DNA from 3 places in the Ruminococcus sp. AM42-11 genome. Region 1 is predicted to be linked to each of the others. Evidence: riboswitches for the same ligand, from Rfam matches in the RefSeq annotation. Region 1 holds a riboswitch; each other region holds the start of a gene.
What was found. Region 1 has a riboswitch for cobalamin ahead of DW904_RS08990 (sirohydrochlorin cobaltochelatase). Riboswitches for the same ligand answer to the same signal wherever they lie in the genome.

Region 1 (5,393 bases):
CATCTTCGCTTTTCTCTTCCTCACCGATCTCAACTGCATTTTTTTCTTCCTCAGTCTGCTCCTGCACATCCGTAACGCTTACCTTATGGTCATACCATTTGCCCTTTTTACCAATGATTGCCAGGTCAAATTCTTCATCAAGCTTCTCTACTGGAACATTGAATCCATAAACCTCCTCTGTCATGCCATCGCTGTAAGTTACCTTATCAATAGTAGGCTGAATCAGTTCGGCACCGTCTTTCTGTGCATCCTCTGCTGTTCCAAGGAAAACATTCTCAATATTCTTGGAAACGAGAGTAATATGAACGGTCATTTTACCATCCTTTACAGTGAGGGTAGCTCTTCCGTTGCAAGCCTCATTTACATGGAACATACTGCTGTCTGTGTCAAACTCTACACCATAAACACCGTCTTCAAGTTCGCTGTCTGCGGCATTCTCTGCACCATCTGTGGTTTCCTCTGCCTCAGCCTCTGTGGCTTCTGCAAATGCCGGGAATGCAGTTCCTGCTGTCATAGCGGAAATACTTACAGCTGTTAATAAAATGACTAATGAACGTTTCATAATAACTCTCCTTGCTTTTTCTTTATTTACGGTACACTTGTGTGTGCCGTATTTGTTTTATTACTCAAACAGCTGCCCCACAGTGTAGGAGCAGCTGCTTTTGTTCTGTTGCAATAACAATTTATACCAGGATAATTATTTCGCGATGGAATCAATAGCTGCCTGAGTATGAGCTACATAAAGCTGCTCAACAGCGTCAATTCTTCCAAGACCTTCGATCTGGCAGTCAATCTCATCGAAATCTCCAGAAGCCTCGAACATGCTCTTCCAGGAGTCATCATCATCACCAGCCATATCATTGTTTGCATGGTCACCAGCAACAACCATAAGCGGACGAAGGATTACTTTCTTGAATCCGGCATCTTTTACTTTATTGATAACTTCATCACAAGCTGTATCCTCTGGCTCACCTTCTACAGTACCGATGAATGCGTTTGTGAATTCAAGTTTCTCCATCTGGGTCTGCATCTGATCATATGTAACGTTTGCTGTATGGGAAGTACCATGTCCCATGAATACAAATGCGGTTCCATCTTCTGCAGCTGCTTCCATGCTGTCATATCCAGCTTCTTTTACAGCTTCATCTGTGATTGCCTGAGCAACAGCAGCTTTGTCATCGTTGATAACGGTAGCGTCATCGCCAACCTCACCAAGCATTGGTTCAGCGATTGCTACAGATTCAAATTTATCTTTGTAAGCATCAATAGCTTCTACCATCTCATCGTACTCAGCACCATGCATAAGATGTGTAGGCTGAACTACAAGATTCTTAACACCGTTTGCTACTGCACGGTCAAGTGCCTGCTGCATGTTATCAATCTTCTCATCATCTCTTGCCTGTACATGGTTGATAATGATCTGAGCGGTAAATGCTCTTCTTACAGACCAATCCGGGAATGCTTCTGCAAGAGCATCCTCGATTCCTTTGATATCCTCTGCACGGCTGTCGTTAAAGGAAGTACCAAAGCTTACTACAAGAAGCTCATTCTCACCGATCTCGTCCTGATTACGCGGATCATCCTTGGAAGCATCACCTGTGTCACGTCCGAAATACTCTGGACTTGCCTCTTCTCCCTCTACAAGCTCTTTCTGAGCATCTGTAAGGGCATCCCATGCTTCTTTAGCTTCCTTGCACTGCTCATCTGTATCATCTGTTCTCTCCTGAACATAAATAGCATCGATAAGTGCTGCTACTTTATCAGCCGCTTCCTTATCTGCATCTGCAGTGTCATCAGCTGCTTCTGCATCGTCTGTTGTCTCCTCTGCTGCTTCCTCTGTCTCTGCAAATGCAACAGTTGCTGTTGCTGCTGTCATGCTTGCTGCCATAGAAGCTGCAAGAAGGATTGCTAATAAAGATTTTCTTTTCATTTCTTTTTCCTCTTTTTTTTGTATTTCCGGATAGAATCACGTATAAAGAATCCCATGGGAAATCTATCACCAATCTCCCATTGCATAAAAACAGCCGCATTTTCTGCGACTGCACACATTCTCATATACACACTTTTCTTCCAAAAAACATTCAGGAAATATTCATGTATCGTTATGAGAATACAGGTTCTGTGTACCGCAGACCTAAGATTCCACGCCAAGGCAGTTCTCCTGACTTCGGTCAACACTGCTCCCCCTTCCCGGTTTCCCAGTGGGCTCTGAAGCAGTTCCCTTACACAGTGACGGCATCGTTCCGGACTCTCACCGGATTCTCTTTTGCGCATCATGTTCATGATGCAACCTTCGCGCTATAACCATTATACATATTCGACTCGGATATTTAATATGTACCATATTATTATATATTTTTTATGAACTTTTTATGTATTTTTTATGAACTAGAGTATGTTTGAAAAAGGCTTTCTGCAAGATTTGCGTCACAATTTGTGGGAGATTTTGTCCTGATGAGGGCGCAGTAGCGGGCTACGGCAACTGAATTCGGGCAAAATATACCGCAAAGTGGGGCGTGCAGATTGCGGGAATAATTTTTCAAACAGATTACTATTCACTCCGTTCATAGCAACACGCTTCGCGATGCACAGAAATCATGCTTTCGCATGGTTTCGCGCCGCAATTCTCAGGTTTTCTGTGAATTACTTATTGACAAATACCCCGCCAGGGTATATATTGGTTTCATCAAATACATACTGGCGGGGTATATAAGGAAAGGAGTCCGCCTATGACAGCTGATTATAAATCCGAATCCTGCTGCAGCCACACCGCAGCCGATCCTGCAACTCTTTCCAGCCAGGAACCTACCAAGAAGGTCTGTTCCTGCTGTTGTACCAAGCACACCGATCGTTCCGAAGCAGAGCGCAGGAAGCTGGTAAACCGTCTGAAACGTATTGAAGGCCAGATAAGGGGGATTATAGGAATGCTGGAGAATGACGCTTACTGCAACGATATTCTTATTCAGTCAGCAGCTGTAAATGCCGCTGTGAATGCATTTAATAAGGAACTTCTCGCCAATCATATCCGAACCTGTGTGGCAAGAGATATCCGTGATGGTAAAGACGAAACCATTGATGAGCTGGTTGCAACTTTGCAGAAGCTAATGAAGTGAGATACCAGCGTATTCCGAATGTGTACCTGCCTGCGGAGGTACGAATGCGCAGAGCAGTCCGTTGGTATCGAAACACTGTATTCGAAGGAGGAATTTATTATGGAACAATACAACGTCACCGGCATGAGCTGTGCAGCCTGCAGCGCCCGTGTGGAAAAAGCGGTAAACAAGGTTCCGGGAGTTACTTCCTGCTCCGTAAGCCTGCTTACCAATTCCATGGGAGTGGAAGGAACTGCCTCAGCCTCTGCCATTGTCTCAGCTGTAGAAGAAGCCGGATACGGCTGCAGCCTGAAGGGTGCTTCCGGCCAGAAGGAATCCGTTTCTGATGCTGAGAAAGCCCTGGAAGATCACGAAACGCCACTCCTCAGGAAACGACTTATTGCCTCAGTAGGTTTTCTTCTGGTGCTGATGTACTTTTCCATGGGACACATGATGTGGGGATGGCCGCTGCCAGCCTGGTTTGATGGCAACCATATCGCCATGGGACTTGTACAGCTGCTTCTTGCAGGAATCGTCATGGTCATCAATCAGAAATTTTTCATCAGTGGCTTCAGGAGTCTGTGGCACCGCTCTCCGAACATGGATACCCTGGTAGCTCTCGGCTCCATGGCCTCCTTTGTATGGAGTGTCTACGCCCTGTTCGCCATGACCAGAGCCCAGGTTGACGGCAATTCCGAACTTGTCATGCACTACATGATGGAATTCTATTTCGAATCTGCCGCTATGATCCTGACCCTGATCACCGTTGGAAAAATGCTGGAAGCCCGTTCCAAGGGCAAGACCACGGATGCCTTAAAAGGTCTTATGAAGCTTGCTCCCAAGACTGCCGTTGTCATCCGAAACGGCCAGGAAGCCACCGTTCCCATTGACCAGGTTATAAAAGGAGACACCTTTGTTGTCCGTCCTGGTGAGAACATCCCGGTGGATGGTGTGATTATCGAAGGCTCCAGTGCAGTCAACGAATCTGCCCTTACAGGTGAGAGTATCCCTGTCGACAAAGCTGCCGGAGATCTTGTCTCCGCAGCCACAGTCAACCAGTCTGGCTTTATCAAATGTGAAGCTACCCGCGTTGGCGAAGACACCACCCTCTCCCAGATCATCAAAATGGTCAGTGATGCTGCAGCCACCAAAGCTCCTATTGCAAAAATCGCAGACCGTGTTTCCGGTGTTTTCGTACCTGCTGTTATCACTATTGCAATTATAACTACTATTGTCTGGCTGCTTACCGGTCATGAGGCTGGCTACGCCTGGCAAGAGGAATTTCCGTTCTGGTCATCAGCTGCCCATGCGCCCTTGGTCTTGCCACTCCGGTTGCCATTATGGTTGGAAACGGAATGGGTGCCAAAAACGGTATCCTTTTCAAAACAGCCGTCTCCCTTGAGGAAGCCGGAAAGGTTCAGATCATAGCCCTTGACAAAACCGGAACCATCACAAACGGTCAGCCGGAGGTTACTGACATTCTCCCTGCAGACGGCGTGTCTGAGAACGATCTTCTCACCATTGCCTACGCCCTTGAAAAAAAGAGCGAGCACCCTCTTGCGAAAGCCATTCTGGAAAAATCTGCAAGCCTTGGTCTTACAGCCCAGGAAGTCACAGAATTCCAGGCTCTTCCCGGCAATGGACTCTCTGCGAAGCTTGGCGCTTCCACGCTTATCGGCGGAAGCATGAAATACATCAGCACTCTGGCAGCTGTCTCTCCGTCTCTTATGAACCAGGCCGAGAAGCTTGCCGAAGCAGGAAAAACTCCTCTTCTTTTCGCAAAAGATGGAAAACTTCTTGGAATCATTGCAGTTGCTGATGTAATCAAACCGGACAGTGCACAGGCGGTCAAAGAGCTTCAGAATATGGGTATCCAGGTAGTTATGCTTACCGGCGACAACGAGCGCACTGCCAGAGCTATCGGCGCACAGGCAGGTGTTGACCAGGTTATTGCAGGCGTCCTTCCAGATGGAAAAGAGAGCGTCATCCGCTCCCTGAAGGAAAAAGGCAAGGTTGCCATGGTTGGCGACGGAATCAACGACGCACCAGCCCTTACCAGAGCAGATATTGGTATTGCCATCGGTGCCGGAACGGATGTAGCCATCGACGCAGCAGATATTGTCCTTATGAAGAGCCAGCTTTCCGACGTGCCAGCTGCTATCCGTATGAGCCGCGCTACTCTTCGCAACATCCACGAGAATCTCTTCTGGGCGTTCTTCTACAATGTAATTGGTATTCCGCTGGCTGCCGGCGTATGGATTCCAATTTTCGGATGGACCCTGAACCCGATGTTCGGCGCTG
Region 2 (5,393 bases), on a different contig from region 1:
CATGGTGAAGGCAGCAGCGAAGATGGGCTGGATCGACGAAGAGCGGATCATTGGAGAAATGGCTGTGGGAGCTTATCGTGCAGGTGCCCAGATTTATATCACTTATTTTGCAGAAGAAATTGCAAAAATGATGGAGGAAGGGAGAATCGGATAATGACAAAGTCTGAGAAGCTTTTTGAGAGAGCGGTAAAAAGAATCCCTGGCGGTGTAAACAGTCCGGTGCGTGCATATGGCGCTATTGGAGAAGCACCGAGATTTATTGAACGTGCAGAAGGTTGCTATATTTATGATGTAGATGGCAACCGCTATATTGATTACATAGATTCCTGGGGACCAATGATCCTGGGACACAATTTTCCTGCAATACGGGAAAATGTTCTGAAGGCCTGTGAAAAAGGTCTGAGCTTTGGATGCGCTACAGAGATCGAAGTGGAAATGGCTGAATTTATCTGTGACAGAATCCCGCATGTGGATATGATCCGAATGGTCAATTCTGGTACAGAAGCTGTTATGAGTGCAATCCGTGTTGCAAGAGGTTATACGGGGAAAAATAAAATCATCAAATTTGCAGGCTGCTATCATGGACACAGTGATGCCATGCTGGTAAGCGCAGGTTCCGGTGTGATGACAAGTGGTGTGCCGGACAGTGCCGGTGTTCCAAAAGGCTGTACAGAGGATACTATGCTGGCAGTTTACAATGATCTTGGCAGTGTGGAGACTCTTTTTCAGCAGGCAGATGGCCAGGTGGCAGCAGTGATCGTGGAAGCAGTTGGAGCCAACATGGGTGTAGTTCCGCCAAGGGAAGGATTTCTGCAGGGACTTCGCGCTCTTTGCGACCAATACCATGCCCTTCTTATTTTTGATGAGGTGATTACCGGATTCCGACTTGCATTTGGCGGCGCAGCACAGTATTTTGGTGTAACACCGGATCTGGTTACTTATGGAAAAATCATTGGTGCCGGAATGCCGGTAGGTGCATATGGCGGAAGAAGAGATGTGATGGAATTGGTTGCTCCGGCAGGAAAAGTATATCAGGCAGGTACTTTAAGCGGAAATCCGGTAGCTATGGCTGCCGGGCTTACCCAGCTGAAATATTTGTATGACCATCAGGAAATTTACACGGAACTGGAGAAAAAGGGAGAGCTTCTTTACGGTGGAATGGGAAAAATCGTGAAAGAAAAAGGTCTGAATTACCAGATGAATTATGTGGGCTCTCTTGGAAGCCTGTTCTTTACGGGACAGCCTGTTGTAGATTATGTTTCTGCAAAATCTTCTGACACAGTGGCATTTGCAGAATATTTCAAAAAAATGCTGAATATGGGAATTCATATGGCTCCGTCCCAGTTTGAAGCCATGTTCCTGTCAGCGGCTCATACAGATGAAATTATTATGGAAACTCTGGATGCAGTAAAGCTTGTTCTTTGAAAATGTGTGTGGTATAATTTAGACACAATTACATAAAAGAAACCAGAATACGAGTTGCTGTAATAAAATGCGGCTGTAATAAATGAACCGTGGCAGAGGATTTACTGATATAGAGAATGCAGTAATATTCAGAGCTGCACAGTGACCCGCTACGCTGTAAAAAAGATCGGAAGAACAGCGTGAACGGACGGTTTCCAGAAAGAGACTGTAGGAGGCTAGACAAATGGGTAAGAAATATGTGGCTTATGTAGGAACCTATACTCACGGAACCAGCAAGGGAATTCAGGTTTATGACGTGAACCTGGAAGAAGGTACTCTCACAGAGAGAAGTGAAGTGGAAGTTAGTAATGCGTCTTATACCGCAGTATCCAAGAATGGAAAATACCTTTATTCTATCGAGGATGAGGGTGTTGCAGTATTCAAGCGTGATCATAATGGCGATTTGGCACGTATCAACAGCGTGGATATTGATGGCATGAGAGGTTGTTTCCTTGCTACAGACGTAGATGGCAAATATCTTTACGTAGCAGGTTATCACGATGGAAAGGTAACCGTTGTACACACTCATAAGGATGGACGTCTTGGAAGTGTTATGGACGGTGTTTTCCACACTGGTCTTGGAAGTGTTGCAGAGCGTAACTTCCGTCCTCACGTAAACTGTGTACGTCCTACTCCGGATAATAAATATCTCTGCGCAGTAGATAATGGAATTGACCAGATCAAGGTTTACCGGATCAATAAGCGCACAGATAAGCTGGAGCTTGTTGATATTGTCCGCTGCCCGAGAGAGAGCGGACCGCGTATTATCCGTTTCAGCGCAGATGGACGTTATGCATATGTTCTGTTTGAGCTGAGCAATGAGATTAAAGTGTACAGCTACAATGGAGAGGGTGATACTCCGGAGTTTGAGCTGCTTCAAAGTGTTTCCACCCTTGCGAAGAAGGAAGACGGAAGCGTATCTCATAATGCCGCATCAGGTCTTGCTCTTGCACCGGATGGCAAGCATTTATTCTGCACTACAGCAGGTGAGAATACAGTAGGTATGTTTGAGGTAGATGGTGAGACTGGTCTTCTGGATCGTAAATTTGTTCTTCCTGTAAGTGGTGATTATCCGAAAGACCTTGTTATTTTCCCGGATAATCAGCACATTGCCGTTGCCAACCACTCCAGCAACAGCATTACAACCTTCAAGGTTGACTACGAGAAGAACATCATTATGATGAAGGGCAAACCACGTAAGATCGAGACCCCGAACTGTATCAATATCTGGCCGGTACCGGATGGAGAGGATATTGAGGATATAGAGGCCTGATAAATTCTGATTGACAAACAGGAAATGCTGTATTATACATTTTTGATGTTGTGTTGAGAATTGAATAAAACGACCATTTTGGTGCCTGGTGGAAATTAAAATAAATTCTAGCAGGTCAAACGGGAAACAGGTGAAAATCCTGTGCTATGCCGTAGCTGTAACAGTTGAGTAAGCTTTCGAAACCACTGAATTTTTATCGGGAAGGGAAAGCATTATGATGACACTGGAGCCAGAATACCGGCCAGAATGAAGAACTTTTGCTGCGGGGCACGGTATAGGGGTTGGTTTTATATAACAGGATTATTATGTCATTAAGCCGCTGCGTTAGCAGCGGCTTTTTCACGCTTTTATTACAAGAATTCCCTGATTTGGCAGAAGTTTATGCTATTGGAAAGGATAAACACAAATGGCAGAATTGTTAAAGAATATTCAGTCATATTGGGATATGAGAGCTGGAGGATTTTCAGATGCCAGTATGGAAGAAAGAAAAACAGAACCTGGAGAGAGATGGGAAAATATTTTCAAAAATTCTCTTAAAACGGGATGCCATGTATTAGATGATGGGTGTGGCGCTGGCTTTTTTACCACTTTGCTTGCTTCGATGGGATTTCAGGTGACTGCGGTAGATTATAGCACAAAAATGCTGGAAGAAGTCAGAAGAAATCTGGAGACAGAAGGACTTAAAGCAGAACTTCATCAGATGGATGTGCAAAGCTTAGAATTTGCTGATAATTCCTTCGACGCAGTGGTATCAAGAAATGTATTCTGGAACCTGGAGCATGCAGATAAAGCTTATGAGGAAGCGTACAGGGTTCTAAAAAAAGATGGAATTCTAATTCTGGAAGATGGAAATTATTATCGCCGTTTTTTTAGTGATAAGTATCAGAAAGCCTATGATGAGTTTCAGCGGGGACATGAAAAAGAAGAACAAGGGTGCCATGCGCGACATAATAAAGAAAATGTAGATTTTTCCATTATGGATGAAATTGCAAAGAAATTGCCAATGAGTCAGGTAGATCGACCTGCCTGGGATTTTAATAAACTTGTAGAAACAGGATTTCATAAAATACAGGTGGAAATAGCTGGCAGCCCTTTACCGATGAGTTTTTGTATTGTAGCACAGAAAGGCTGAAAAAGTGAAAAGAGAGATTATAAAACGACTGATTTCACTTGTGATTATTTTGTTTGGGCTGTCTCTGATGACCTTTGGACTTACATATATTTTGCCGTCAAATCCAGCTGAACAGCTGGCAGAATCTATGGGTGCAGGTCATGACCGGGAGGTAATCGCAAAGATTGAAGAAAAATACGGATTAGACAAATCTTTTGGAGAGCAGTATGTGAACTGGCTGAAGGGTGCGTTACATGGCGATTTCGGAATGTCGGTAAAATATGCACAGCCCGTTTCCCAGGTATTAGGAAGAAAACTCCCCAATACGGTTAAACTGGCAGTTGCATCGTTTATTCTGATGATATTAATTTCTTTTCCGTTAGGAATTTTATCAGCAGTATATAAGGATAAAAAGGCTGATTATATTATTCGGTTTATGTCTTTTATTGGAATTTCACTGCCTAGCTTCTGGGTTGGTATGATGATGATCTATTTTTTTGCAGTTAAGATGCACTGGCTGCCTGTGGGGGGATCAGATTCTTTTAAAAGTCTGATCATGCCGTCTGTAACACTTTCGTTAAGCATGAGTGCGTACTACATAAGACGGATCAGGGCGGTAATGGTCGAGCAGATGAATGAGGAATATATAAATGGCTGTCAAGCAAGGGGAATTGGAAGGTTTCGTACAATTTTCTTTCATGTGCTGCCAAATTCCCTGCTTACTGTAGTGACAATGCTCGGCATGTCATTTGGAGGATTACTTGGTGGAACAATGATCGTTGAAACGGTCTTTAGCTGGAATGGAATCGGCAGCGCAGCAGTGGCTGCGATTTCCGGCAGAGATTACCAGCTGATCCAGGGATATGTTATGTGGATGGGATGTATTTATGTACTGGTGAATCTTTTGGTAGATATATCTTACCAGTGGCTTGATCCAAGAATTAGAAGAGGAGCCCTGCAACATGAAGAGTAAGAAAAAATTATGGATTCGTTTTGTGATTATAATGGCATTTGCAGTGCTTTTCTTATTATTTGCATTGTTCGCGGGAAAATTTGCACCTTATGATCCGTTGGAAACACACTATACAGACCTTCTGAAAGCGCCATGCAAACAGTATCTCATGGGAACTGATCAGATGGGAAGGGATATATTTTCGAGAATTCTTTACGGAGGAAAAACATCACTTTTGATCGCATTTGTTGTGACAGCGATCATTTCCGTTGTAGGAATTCTTATCGGGACAATAGCAGGATTCTGGGGAGGCGCTTTTGATGCTGTTTTAATGCGTTTATCTGACATGCTGATGGCCTTTCCTGGTTCCATTTTTACAATTGCACTTGTAAGCTTTCTTGGTACAGGACTTCCAAATCTGATTTTGGCAATGACCATAACAGGATGGACTTATTATGCAAGAATTAGCCGGTCATTAGTGCTTTCCATAAAAAATAATACATATATAGAGCAGGCAAGACTGGGAGGCGCTAATAATTTCCGGATTATGACAGGTTATATTATTCCAAATGTCATGCCTTCGCTGTTAGTAA
Region 3 (5,393 bases), on a different contig from region 1:
GCAAGTTTTACATTTGCATCCGGATTGTGGATTTTGGTAACAATTCCAATTACTTCACGGTTGGCCATACAGGTAATGCAAGGTGGAAAAAGGCAATACGGTTCCGTGGCAGATACCAGCAGCCCTACCACATCTGATTCATATGTATACAACGCCAGGGCGTGTCCCAGACCTTTCGTCTGGGCATACTCTCCTGGCGTATCTACGATCACATCAAAATTATTTACATATTGTGTTTTATGATAATGTATTTTTTCACCACGCAGGGCCTGGGTCAAAGTAGTTTTTCCAGCCTCGCTGCGACCGATCAGAACAAGTTTCCTCATATTCTGTCAAGTCCTTGTAATGGGGCATAAAGTAAAGCCCAGTTTATTTCCCACATAGTCCAGAATTGCGCTAGTAGAAGCTTCTACTTCCGACACAGTACCTGTGATGATCAGGCTTCCGCTGAAACGATCAACAAATCCCAGTTCAATGCCAGATGATTTCATCGCAATATCTGCCATAATGATAGCAGTTTCTGCCGGACTTACAGTCATGATCCCAATGGCCGCTCTTGAGTAGTCCAGCGACGGATCAAGGCCCAGCTTGGTGTAAAGAATCTTATCCGGATTGGCAATGATATGTGCCAGGGAAATCTGCTTGCCTGGTACAAGCTCCTGTACGATTCTCTGTTTCATTTCCGGAGACATATTATCTGTGTATCCCATTTTCTCCTCCTGAATAAAGAGTTTTTATAATCTGATTTGATTATACCTTTCTGATTTCCAAGTGTCAACAAAAAGCAACATTTCCTGGCATGTTATATGTGGTTTTTCTTGTAGTACAATGTTGTTTTTATTTGTTTTCTCTGTTTTTTCTTATTTATGATTGACATGTTTTTTTCCCTCTGGCATACTAAAGTTAACTGTAAATGGCTTTTCAAAACACTTTTATAGTGAAATTACCAGCTGCATATATTCACGTAATCTTGACTAGGAGATGATTTTATGTATCTTTCTGATATACACACACATTCCATTGCCAGCGGACACGGCACAACCTGCACCATCAGCGACATGGCAAAGGCAGCTTCTCAAAAAGGGCTGAAGCTTCTTGGAATCACAGACCACGGACCAGCCACTCTGGCTGCCGGAACTTCTTCTTATTTCCGAAGCCTGATCTATTCGCCCAGGAAGCGTTTCGATGTGGAATTATTATATGGAATTGAACTGAACATTCTGGATACCGATGGAAAAACAGATCTGCCACAGGAGCTTCTTGATAAGCTGGACTACGCAATCGCCAGCATGCATTATCAGAATTTCCGGCCAAAGACCAGGGAAGAAAATACTGCTGCTTTTCTGAACGTAATGAAGAATCCGGTTATAAAGATCCTGGGACACATTGATAATCCCCAGTATGACATAGATTACGACGCAGTTGTAAAGGCTGCCGGTGAAAACGGTGTTCTCCTTGAGATCAACGAAGCTTCCCTGGCACCTTACGGATATCGGGGCGATACCCATGCCAACTGCGCGCAGATCCTGTCCTGCTGCCGGAAGTATCTGGTTCCAATCGTGCTTTCCAGTGACAGTCATGGAACAGAGCATATTGGAGACTTCACTTATGCCGCTGATTTCGTTCATAATGCTATGTTTCCAGAGGGTCTGATTCTCAACAACCAGATTCCGAAATTAAAGATGCTGTTAAGCATACGATAAAAAGGATCCAGCTTGCAGAATTCCAATGGAATTTTGCATTACGCAAAAACTCTCCGAGAAATATAAATACGTAAGCTTAACTTCGTATATATTCCGGAGAGTTTTTTATACTTATTTCTTTGATTACTCATTTTCATTTTTATGATCTGCTTCTCTTACTTTCTGCATCATCGCAGCAAGTTCCTGATATTTTCCTGTCACATAACCGTAGTTTTTCTTCTTATGAGGTAGCTGACAATTCGTACAATCTTTAAATCCCTTCTCATTATATTTGAAATTTCCGCCGCATTTGTCTCCAAGGGCATAAAGCGGGCAATAGCAGAACAGACAGTTAAAGTCCTCTGGATCAGCTCCTTTATGGCATGGAAAATACTCACATTTCTTATGACTGAAATAAGCGTATTCTTTATCTTCCCAATATTTTTTCTCCATATTTCTCTCCTTATCTCATACAGCTCAAAACAAAATATTCTTTATATTCTATTTCGTAATGCCCCAAAATCAAATGCAAAAAAAGAATCCCGCTTACAGGAATAGAATACGGCCAGAGCGTGTTTAAAAAAGGCTTTCTGTAAGATGTGCGTCACACCCTGCAGGAGATTACGGGAATAATTCTACAAACAGGCTCAGGAAAAGTGTAAAAAAATACCGCATATGCGGCTTCTGAATCATCATTATTTAAGAGGGAGCGATGCTACTCCGGGGTAGAATATGATCCGTTCATATATACGCGGAGGGAACGGTTTCATCCGAAGTAGTATCGCCTGCCATTTAATCTGTATAATTCTTCTGAACAGGCGATCATTCCATAAAAAATGTCCACTCACAAAAGCGGACAACATCTCAGGGCTGCGGATTCCCCAAAACTGGTTGTTACACTTTCATCGGAAGTTTAACCTCGCCATACCAAGCAGGTTTCCTGGCTCCAGAATCATCACTTCCTCTCTCCTTCTCATGCGTAAGCACAATGGACTATGAGATTCGCTCCTCTGTTACAGTGACCGGATCGCTCAGGTTTCTCACCTGATTCCCTCTTTCTGCCAGCTTATAGCTGTCAGCACTTAATATGTTCACTATGGAATTATACTAACATCATAGTACCACCGGTCACTGTCTTTGTCAACCCTTTGGAAGGATTTTTGTTATTTTTTTATCAACCTGGTGTTGCTAGTCACGGCGTGACCAGCAGCGTCATTTTTTCCTGAATCTTCTCCACCAGGATTTTCGCTGTTCTTTCATGAGATCTGTGCCCTGGGTGCTGCCTTGATCCAAATTCTCCTTCCTGTGTATCCGGAAGCTTCACAAATTCCACGCGCTCATCCCCTGTTTTTCTTTTATAATTCCCCACCGCTTTCTCAAGCGTAGGCAAAATCTCATCTCCAAGCATTCCATAACACCACAGAATATAGCTTTCTGGATTACATACGCGCAGTTTTCTCAAAAAGTCTTCCACAGCCTTTCCAACTCTGTCCATATTCTTCGTGCCGCTGCTGTCGTTTGTCCCCAGATTCACTACGATCACATCAGGCTGAAACTTCTGGAAATCCCATTTTTCCATAGCACCCAGTTGTTTGTTTCTTTCTCCATTTAAAAGACCGCACACCTGCTCATAATATAGCGGGATTGCCTGCTGCTCATTGCCTTCCCAGGAACAGAAAACGCCCCAGCCGCTCTGACTGATGCAATTGTACACCGCGCCCAGTTCTTTTGCTGCCATATATGCATAATTATCCACGGCATTGAAGCAAAAGGAATTCCATGTCATTTCTTCTCCTGCACCGCTGCCGCCCTCACCAGAGGTAATGCTGTCCCCTATTACCTCCAATCTGAGCTTTGGTGTTTCAAGAGGTAAAAACTCACCGTCAGTTTCAACCTCCAGAAGCTGAAGCAATGTTTTTTCATCTGTGGGAAACGCAGGAGTATCACGAAGAAGCTTTACATTTCTTACCTTATCCCTTTCCATATTACGGAAAAGACAGATTTCCTGTTCTCCCTTATTTACCATAAGCCGTTGGGACAATACGCCGTCTACGATCACATCCACCCATGGCTCAAAAACATCATAATCGGAGCGGATTTTCACCCATATTTCTGTTGCTTTTACATTCAGTTCAATTCCGGAAGCGGTCCAAAATAGTGTTACCGGTTCCAGACTGCCATTCGTTCTTCCTAATATTCTTAAATATGGAATTTCCTTCATCTGATAATGGCTAAGCATTTTTCTCCACCTCTCATCTGGCTATACGAAATATTTATGTTACGATTTTCAGACAATACTTTTATTCTTACTATACTTCTTTTTTCTTTGCTTTTCCACATTATTTTCAGTAAAAAGCCCCTTCCGGATTTTCATCTCCGGAAAGGGCTCACAAATTCATTTATTCAGATTACACAAGACGTCTTACAGAAGTAATCGTTCTGTATGCAGCATTATCGCTGACCTTGATGCCATCTCTGGCATTGGATGCATGGACAATCTGTCCATTTCCCATATAGATTGCAACATGTCCGCCATAGCAGATCAGGTCGCCTGGCTGAGCATCCGCATAGGATACTTCATATCCGGCATTCTGCTGCTCATAAGATGTTCTTGGAAGACTTACGCCAAAGTTTGCATATACACTCTGCACAAAGCCAGAGCAGTCAGCACCACTGGTAAGGCTTGTTCCACCCCATACATATGGGTTTCCAACAAACTGTGTTGCATAGGATACAACAGAAGAGCCGGAACCTGAAGAACTGCTGGCTGATGAACTGTCAGAAGAACTATCTGAGGAACTGTCGGAGCTGCTTGCCTCGGAATTGTAATCAACTGTATTGTCAGTATCAATTACATTACCATACTCATCGTATTCATAATCAGAAGATCCATCAGAAGAACCACTTACAACATTTCCATCTTCATCATACTGAACATCTTCTGAGGAATTATCTCCGTTCTGAGCTGCTTCCTGTGCTGCTGCAGCTGCTGCGGCCTCTGCCTGACGTCTTGCCTCTTCTTCTGCGGCAATACGCTCTGCCTCAAGCTGCTCAATTTCTGCCTGCTGCTGTTCCAGAAGGTTCGCATACTCAGTAGCCTGCTGCTGTGCATATGCGATCTCGTTCTCGCAATCAGCACTGTTTGCACGAGTTACATCCAACTGATACTGAAGGTTAGACTGCTGGGCCTCATATTCTTCCTTCATGGTCTCAAAATCAGCTTTCTCTTGCTCATACTGATCTTCTAACTTCTGAACCTCCTCAATCGTTCTTGCATATTTCTGAAGGCTCTCTCTGTCCTGCTCATACATCTGCTGTGTATATTCAGCTCTGGTAAGAAGGTCTGCAAGGTTATCTGCATTTAACATCATCTGGAACCATGCATTGTTTCCACCTTTTTCATAAAGATACTGAATACGTTTCTTCATGGCGCTGTACTGTTTATCCTTGGCATTCTGAGCTTGGTCAGGTCGCCTGTGTTTTCTCAATTTCTGCTTCCTTGGAAGCGATATCACTCTCAAGAGTCTGAATGGAAACCATTACATTTACAAGATCAGAATTCAAAGATTCGATCTGGCTCTCAAGCTGCTGCTTCTGATCCCACAGGGCACTCATGCGTGCGTATGTAGCATCCAGCTGCTGGCTTGTCCAGGCCTGCTCTTCTCTTAAATCGCTCTCACGGTCAGCCATTACGCTTACAACCTGTGAGCC

Region 2: linked by a shared signal. The riboswitch ahead of DW904_RS09915 (class I SAM-dependent methyltransferase) and the one ahead of DW904_RS08990 (sirohydrochlorin cobaltochelatase) in region 1 are both predicted to bind cobalamin.
Region 3: linked by a shared signal. The riboswitch ahead of DW904_RS01490 (cysteine-rich small domain-containing protein) and the one ahead of DW904_RS08990 (sirohydrochlorin cobaltochelatase) in region 1 are both predicted to bind cobalamin.

Annotation. Positions count from the first base shown of each region.
Region 1 covers NZ_QUIO01000012.1:57,660-63,052, reverse strand. Annotated here, with positions in the region: gene DW904_RS08995 (hypothetical protein) at 1-562, opposite strand, end outside; gene DW904_RS08990 (sirohydrochlorin cobaltochelatase) at 698-1,930, opposite strand; cobalamin riboswitch at 2,134-2,310, opposite strand; partial or broken gene DW904_RS25295 (DUF6783 domain-containing protein) at 2,382-2,483, opposite strand; partial or broken gene DW904_RS25290 (DUF6783 domain-containing protein) at 2,460-2,570, shown strand; gene DW904_RS08985 (metal-sensing transcriptional repressor) at 2,730-3,113, shown strand; partial or broken gene DW904_RS08980 (heavy metal translocating P-type ATPase) at 3,213-5,393, shown strand, end outside.
Region 2 covers NZ_QUIO01000014.1:35,868-41,260, forward strand. Annotated here, with positions in the region: gene hemB (porphobilinogen synthase) at 1-154, shown strand, start outside; gene hemL (glutamate-1-semialdehyde 2,1-aminomutase) at 154-1,425, shown strand; gene DW904_RS09910 (lactonase family protein) at 1,649-2,737, shown strand; cobalamin riboswitch at 2,800-2,998, shown strand; gene DW904_RS09915 (class I SAM-dependent methyltransferase) at 3,144-3,869, shown strand; gene nikB (nickel ABC transporter permease) at 3,874-4,821, shown strand; gene nikC (nickel transporter permease) at 4,811-5,393, shown strand, end outside.
Region 3 covers NZ_QUIO01000001.1:343,022-348,414, forward strand. Annotated here, with positions in the region: gene DW904_RS01475 (EutP/PduV family microcompartment system protein) at 1-326, opposite strand, end outside; gene DW904_RS01480 (BMC domain-containing protein) at 333-710, opposite strand; gene DW904_RS01485 (phosphatase) at 990-1,703, shown strand; gene DW904_RS01490 (cysteine-rich small domain-containing protein) at 1,827-2,135, opposite strand; cobalamin riboswitch at 2,595-2,783, opposite strand; gene DW904_RS01495 (GDSL-type esterase/lipase family protein) at 2,875-3,921, opposite strand; gene DW904_RS01500 (C40 family peptidase) at 4,091-5,170, opposite strand; gene DW904_RS23420 (DUF3450 domain-containing protein) at 5,148-5,393, opposite strand, start outside.